Regions from separate parts of the Streptomyces sp. NBC_01410 genome, predicted to be linked through region 1. Evidence: riboswitches for the same ligand, from Rfam matches in the RefSeq annotation. Region 1 holds a riboswitch; the other holds the start of a gene.
The links. A riboswitch is a leader RNA that binds a small molecule or an ion and turns the genes downstream of it on or off. The one in region 1 is predicted to bind S-adenosylmethionine.
Positions count from the first base shown of each region.

Region 2: linked by a shared signal. The riboswitch ahead of OG741_RS11200 (aminotransferase class V-fold PLP-dependent enzyme) and the one ahead of thrC (threonine synthase) in region 1 are both predicted to bind S-adenosylmethionine.

Region 1 is NZ_CP109530.1:4,053,576-4,056,980, reverse strand. It holds gene OG741_RS18485 (trehalose-6-phosphate synthase) at 1-932, opposite strand, end outside; gene OG741_RS18480 (glucosyl-3-phosphoglycerate synthase) at 1,014-1,952, opposite strand; SAM riboswitch class I at 2,097-2,224, shown strand; gene thrC (threonine synthase) at 2,242-3,405, shown strand, end outside.
Region 2 is NZ_CP109530.1:2,423,317-2,426,721, reverse strand. It holds gene OG741_RS11210 (cytochrome bc complex cytochrome b subunit) at 1-323, shown strand, start outside; gene trpD (anthranilate phosphoribosyltransferase) at 453-1,517, shown strand; SAM riboswitch class IV at 1,880-1,996, shown strand; gene OG741_RS11200 (aminotransferase class V-fold PLP-dependent enzyme) at 2,225-3,405, shown strand, end outside.

The DNA of each region.
Region 1 (3,405 bases):
TAGGCGAAGGCGACATGGACGACCCGCTCGCGCCACTCGGGCCTGGTGTCCAGGAGGTGCCGGTAGGCGAGCAGCCCGCGCACGATGTTCTTGGACAGCTCGGTACGGTCCACGCGCACGATCGTCCTGCGCCCCGGGCCGACCTGTTCGCGCAGCGCGGCCAGCCGTTCCTCCACATCGGGCCGGTGCGCACGCTCCCGCAGGAAGTCCGCGTCCGCGCCGAGGCCGTGCACTCCGATCCGCGTGCCGGACGGGATGCCGGGGCCCAGCACGGTGTGGCAGCAGTCGGTGAAGGCCTCGGCCCAGCGGTGGGTGAGGAAAGCGGCCCGATCGGCGCCGAGGATGCCGCCGAGGAGCTGGGCCGCGATGTCGTCGGGCAGCATCCGGAAGTAGTCGACGGGCGCCCAGGGCGTGTGTGAGAAGTGGCCGATGCGCAGGTCCGGGCGGTGGGCGCGGAGCATCCGGGGCACCAGCGCCAGGTGGTAGTCCTGCACCAGAACCGCCGCGCCCGGCGCGGCCGCCTCCGCCAGCGCATCGGCGAAGGCCCGGTTGTACGCCTCGTAGGAGGCCCACTGGCGGCGGAACTCCGCGTCGAAGACCGGCTCCAGCGGCGTCTGGTAGAGCATGTGGTGGACGAACCACAGCACCGAGTTCGCGATCCCGTTGTACGCGTCGGCGAACACCCCGGCGTCGATGTCGAGCATCCGCACCCCGGGCTCGGCCACCCCGCGCCGTACGGCCTCGCGATCACCGTCGCCGAGAGCGGCGCACACCCACACCGAGTCCGACTCGGAGTCGATCGCCGACAGACCGGAGACCACGCCGCCTCCGCCCCGGCGGGCGTCCAGCGAACCGTCCTGCTGACGTGTGTATGTGACCGGGCCGCGGTTCGAGGCGACTAGGACCTGGGCGGCAGGCTGCTCGGAGACCATGTGCCGAAACCTAGCCCTTCCGGTAAACCCTCAAACGTGCGTACGGCCGGACTGCGCCACCCGGTGTGCCACTCTGCGTGCTCATGCCGCGCGCCTCGTCGCGTACTCGCCGATCTCGCGCATCGGCGGCCGCTCCTGCGTGTCCACCGCATGCGTCCGGGGTACGAAGCCCTCCTCGGCCCGCTCGAACTGCGTGAGCGCAGGCCGCACCAAATGACCCCTGGACAAGCGCAGTTGGGCGGTCCGGTAGATCGCCGCGGCCATCCGCCCCAGCGCCTGACCGTCCTGGTGGCGGTGCTTGCGCGAGCCGACGTCCACCTGCGCCAGCGCGTCGAGACCGACCGTGTGCAGCGCGTCGACGAGCAGGCCCAGCTCCACTCCGTATCCCACGGGGAAGGGCAGCCGCTCAAGGAGAGAGCGCCGCACGGCGTACTCCCCGCCCAGCGGCTGGACGAACCCGGCGAGCTGCGGCCAGTGCAGATTCAGCAGCGGCCGCGCCACCAGCTCCGTCACTCGCCCGCCCTGACCTGCCCTCTCGCCGAGCGGCCGGTCGTACATCGCCTTGACGAACTGCACATCGGGGTCGGTCAGCAGCGGCCCCACGATCCCGGAGACGAAATCGGCCGAGAACTCGCGCAGATCCGCGTCGACGAAGCAGACGATGTCGCCGCTCGTGACCATCAGCGAGCGCCACAGCACCTCGCCCTTGCCCTGGACCGCGGGTATCCGGGGCAGGATCGCGTCCCGGTGCACCACGCGCGCGCCGGCCGCCGCGGCCACCTCGCCCGTGCGGTCGCTCGACCCCGAGTCCACGACGACGAGCTCGTCGACGAGCGGCACGGCCTCCATCAGTTCACGCCGGATCACGGAGACGATCTCGCCGACCGTCTCCTCCTCGTCGAGCGCGGGCAGGACGACGCTGATGGTCGTACCGTGCTTGGCGGCCATCAGCCGGCCGAGCGGGCGGTCGGCCGCAGACCAGGAACGCCTGCTCAGCCAGCGTTCCACCTCTTCCAGCACGTGCGGGTCTCCCTCTGACATCGGGATCCTGTGATCCGTCTCGCGGTTCGGACGACTATCTCAACCATGCAGGCCTTCGGTTACAGTCTTGAACAACGCGGATGACCGTCGCATGCCGGGGTCATCGCGCTGACAATCGAATACCGCTCATCCAGAGGGGCAGAGGGAACGGCCCGTTGAAGCCCCGGCAACCCTCCCGCCGACCGCGAGGTCACGGTGGGGAAGGTGCCAATTCCGTCTCGTGGCGAAATGCGTCGCGAGGAAGATGAGGAGAAAGGGCCTCGCCACCATGGCTGTGCAGACTGTCGCAAGCACCACCCCCGTGAACCTCGGTCCCGCCGCGGCGCTCTCGTGCCGCGAGTGCGGAGAGCGTTTCGACCTGGGCCCGATCTTCGCCTGTGCCTCCTGTTTCGGGCCGCTCGAGGTCGCCTACGACCTGCCGGCGGACGACCCCGAGGCGCTGAGGAAGCGGATCGAAGCGGGTCCGAACAACATCTGGCGCTACGCCCCGCTGCTGCCCGTCCCCGCCGACGTGGCCGAGAAGCCGAACATCAACCCCGGCTTCACCAAGCTCGTCAAGGCCGACAACCTCGCCCGTGAGCTGGGCGTCACCGGCGGCCTGTACATCAAGGACGACTCCGGCAACCCGACGCACTCCTTCAAGGACCGTGTCGTCGCGATCGCCGTCGAGGCCGCGCGCGCCTTCGGCTTCACGACGCTCTCCTGCTCCTCCACCGGCAACCTCGCCGGCGCGGTGGGCGCGGCCGCGGCCCGGGCGGGCTTCCGGTCCTGCGTGTTCATCCCGCACGACCTGGAGCAGGGCAAGGTCGTCATGGCCGCGGTGTACGGCGGCGAGCTGGTCGGCATCGAGGGCAACTACGACGACGTCAACCGCTTCTGCTCCGAGCTCATCGGCGACCCGCTGGGCGAGGGCTGGGGCTTCGTCAACGTCAACCTCCGCCCGTACTACGGCGAGGGCTCCAAGACGCTGGCGTACGAGATCTGCGAGCAGCTCGGCTGGCGGCTGCCCGACCAGATCGTCGTCCCGATCGCCTCCGGCTCGCAGCTCACGAAGATCGACAAGGGCCTGCAGGAGCTGATCAAGCTCGGCCTGGTCGAGGACAAGCCCTACAAGATCTTCGGCGCTCAGGCCGAGGGCTGCTCTCCGGTGTCGACGGCCTTCAAGGCCGGGCACGATGTCGTACGGCCGCAGAAGCCGAACACCATCGCCAAGTCGCTGGCCATCGGCAACCCCGCCGACGGCCCGTATGTACTGGACATCGCGCGCCGCACGGGCGGTGCGGTCGAGGACGTCAACGACGAGCAGGTCGTCGACGCGATCAAGCTGCTCGCGCGGACCGAGGGCATCTTCGCGGAGACCGCGGGTGGCGTGACCGTGGGCGTGGCGAAGAAACTGATCGAGCAGGGCCTGCTCGACCCGGCGCTCACCACG
Region 2 (3,405 bases), 1.6 Mb from region 1:
GCATGGGTCTGCAGCGTCGCGACCGGGACAAGGTGCTGCACGGACGCGAGTCCGGCATCATCAAGCGCCTGCCGCACGGTGAGTTCGTCGAGGTCCACGAGCCGCTCAGCCAGGGCGCGCTGCACACGCTCACGGTGCACGAGCAGTACGAGCCGGTCGAGATCGGCCCGACGGTCGACGAGAACGGTGTCGTGCGCAAGCCCACCCGCGGCCAGAAGCTGAGGGCCAAGCTGAGCAAGAGCTACTACGGCGAGGGGAACCAGATCCCCAAGCCGACGGCCGACGAGTTCAACGAGATCACGAGCGGCCACGGCCACCACTGATCCCACCGGCCGCGTGCCGCGGTCGCCACAGCGGGAGCCCCGTCCATTCGCCGGACGGGGCTCTTCGCTGTGCCCGGGGCTGGATAGGGTGGGAGCATCCCTGTTCGGCTGTGGACCCAGGAGTGGACCATGAACGTTGTGACCCCGGTTGGCGGCGACAGCGTGGCGGCCCACTCCTGGCCGGGCGTGCTGGAGGCCCTTCTCAGCAACCGCGACCAGAGCGCGGATGCCACCGCATGGGCCATGGACCGCATCCTCAGAGGCGAGGCGACGAACGCCCAGATCGCCGGCTTCGCGGTGGCCCTGCGGGCCAAGGGCGAGACGGTCGAGGAGATCTCCGGTCTCGTACGCACCATGTACGCGCACGCGAACCTGATCCAGGTGCCCGGGCCCAGCGTCGACATCGTCGGCACGGGCGGCGACGGGGCCAAGACCGTGAACATCTCCACGATGTCCGCGATCGTGGTCGCCGGAACCGGCGCGAAGGTCGTCAAGCACGGCAACCGCGCCGCGTCCTCGGCGAGCGGCGCGTCCGACGTACTGGAGAAGCTCGGCGTCAATCTGGAACTGACCCCGCAGCGGGTCGCCCAGGTCGCCGAGGAGGCGGGGATCACCTTCTGCTTCGCGGTGAAGTTCCACCCGGCGCTCCGGCATGTGGCGGCCGCCCGCAAGGAGCTGGGCATCCGCACCACGTTCAACTTCCTCGGCCCGCTCACCAACCCGGCGAAGGTGAAGGCCCAGGCCACGGGTGTGGCGGACGCCCGGATGGCGCCGATCATGGCCGGGGTACTGGCCGAGCGCGGATCCTCGGCGCTGGTCTTCCGCGGCGACGACGGCCTGGACGAGCTGACGACGACCGCCACCTCGCGCCTGTGGGTCGTGCGGGACGGGACGGTGCGCGAGGAGGCCTTCGACCCGCGGGACATCGGCATCGACCTGGTGCCGGTGGAGGCTCTGCGGGGCGCGGACGCCTCGTTCAACGCGGATGTCGCGCGCCGGCTGCTGAGCGGCGAGACGGGGCCCGTACGGGACGCGGTGCTGCTGAACGCGGCCGGGGCTCTGGTGGCGCTGGAGCCGACGGACGGCACGCTCAACGAGCAGCTTGCGGCGGGCATGGCCAGGGCCGCGGAGTCGATCGACTCGGGTGCGGCGAAGGCGGCGCTCAAGCGCTGGGTGGCTGTCAGCAACGCGTAGGCCCTGTCCGGCCGATCGTGCCGGGTTCGCGTGCCCTGGCACGCACTCCCCCGTAGCCCTTCGGGCACGGGAGGTGCCCCCATGCCGCGTTGCGTCAGTCGCCGACGCTCCGCGTCGGCTCCCCCCTGCCTTCGGCGGGGGGACCCCCATCCTCCGGCCTGCGATCGCACGCACCGCAGTGACATCAGCCGCTCCGCGGCGGGCCGCTCACTGATCCGGCCTGATCGACCGGACAGGACCTAGGCGCCCTCGGGGCGCGGGATTATCGGGGCGCCGGGCACTGGGGCGCAGCCCCCGGGTCCCGCGTCCCGGGATGCGGACACGGCTTGCGACGGCGCGAACGACTGGCATACTTCTCGGCAGGTCATGAGTGACAGCGAATAAGCCCCGGCTCGCTGTCCGGCAACCCTCCGTCCGTGGCGGGGTGCCCCGGGTGAAGACCAGGCCGCAGGCAGCGAGGTCTGCGGCAAGCGCGGACCCCTGCACACCCTGGGGTCCTGGTCCTCAAGGGAGCAGTCTCGTGAGCAAGCGAATGCGATAGGGCTTCACAAGCCCCCACTTCAGTACGCCTCCGCGCGGCGATCGCCGCGCAGTCGAGGCAACCCCCGTGCGGCGAGCGGCCGTTGAGCGCCCGCACGGGGTCACCGAAGCCTCCCCCTAACTTCGTCGGGGGGACCCCCAGCCTTGTCCTGCCGGGAGATACCGCCATGTCCGCACGCCCGAACGCCGTTGCCACCGCCGCGTCTTCTGCCACCTCCGATTCCTCCGCCTCCTCCTCCGCCGTCTCCGAATCGTCCGCCTGCTCCGGGTCCGGCGACCCCGCCTGCGCGGCGCCGCTGCCGGTGCTCGGCCGCGATGTGACCGTCCCGCTGGTCACCGGCGGTGAGGTCACCTACGCCGCCCTCGACTACGCGGCCAGCGCCCCGGCCCTGCAGCGGGTGTGGGACGACGTCGCCGCATACGCGCCGTACTACGGCAGCGTCCACCGCGGCGCCGGGTACCTCTCGCAGCTGTCCACCGACCTCTTCGAGAACAGCCGCGTCACGGTCGCCGAGTTCCTCGACTGCCGCCCGGACGACCAGGTCGTCTTCACCCGCTCGACCACGGACTCCCTCAATCTGCTGGCGGCCGTGATCCCCGCCGACTGCGAGGTCTTCGTCTTCGAGACCGAGCACCACGCCTCGCTGCTGCCGTGGCAGGACGCCCGGGTGACCTATCTGAACGCCCCGCGCACCCCGGCCGAGGCGGTCCGCACGCTGGAGCTCGCGCTCGCCGGCCGTGACCCGTACGGCCCCGCGCTGGTCTGCGTGACCGGCGCGTCGAACGTCACCGGTGAACTGTGGCCCGTGAAGGAGCTGGCGGCCGCGGCGCACGCGCACGGCGCGCGGATCGTCCTTGACGCGGCTCAGCTCGCGCCGCACCACCCGGTCTCCGTGCGGGAACTTGACGTCGACTGGGTCGCCTTCTCCGGGCACAAGCTGTACGCACCCTTCGGCTCGGGTGTGCTCGCGGGCCGCGCTGACTGGCTGAAGGAGGCCCAGCCGTATCTCGCGGGCGGCGGCGCCTCACGGAAGGTGGCCCGCCGCGCGGACGGCGGCGTCGACGTCGACTGGCACACCACGGCGGCCCGCCACGAGGCCGGCTCGCCGAACGTCATCGGGGTCTACTCGATCGCCTCCGCCTGCAAGGCGCTCACCGAGGCCGGGTTCGACCGGCTTGTGGCGCGGGAGCAGCAGCTCGTGGCGAGGGTGCGGGCGGGCCTCGCGGAGGTCCCGCAGGTGAAGGTCCTCTCGCTCTTCGGCGACGATGCCCCGCGCGTCGGCGTCATCTCGTTCGTGGTCGAGGGCTGGAACAGCTCGCACTTCGCGGCAGCGCTCTCGGCGGAGTA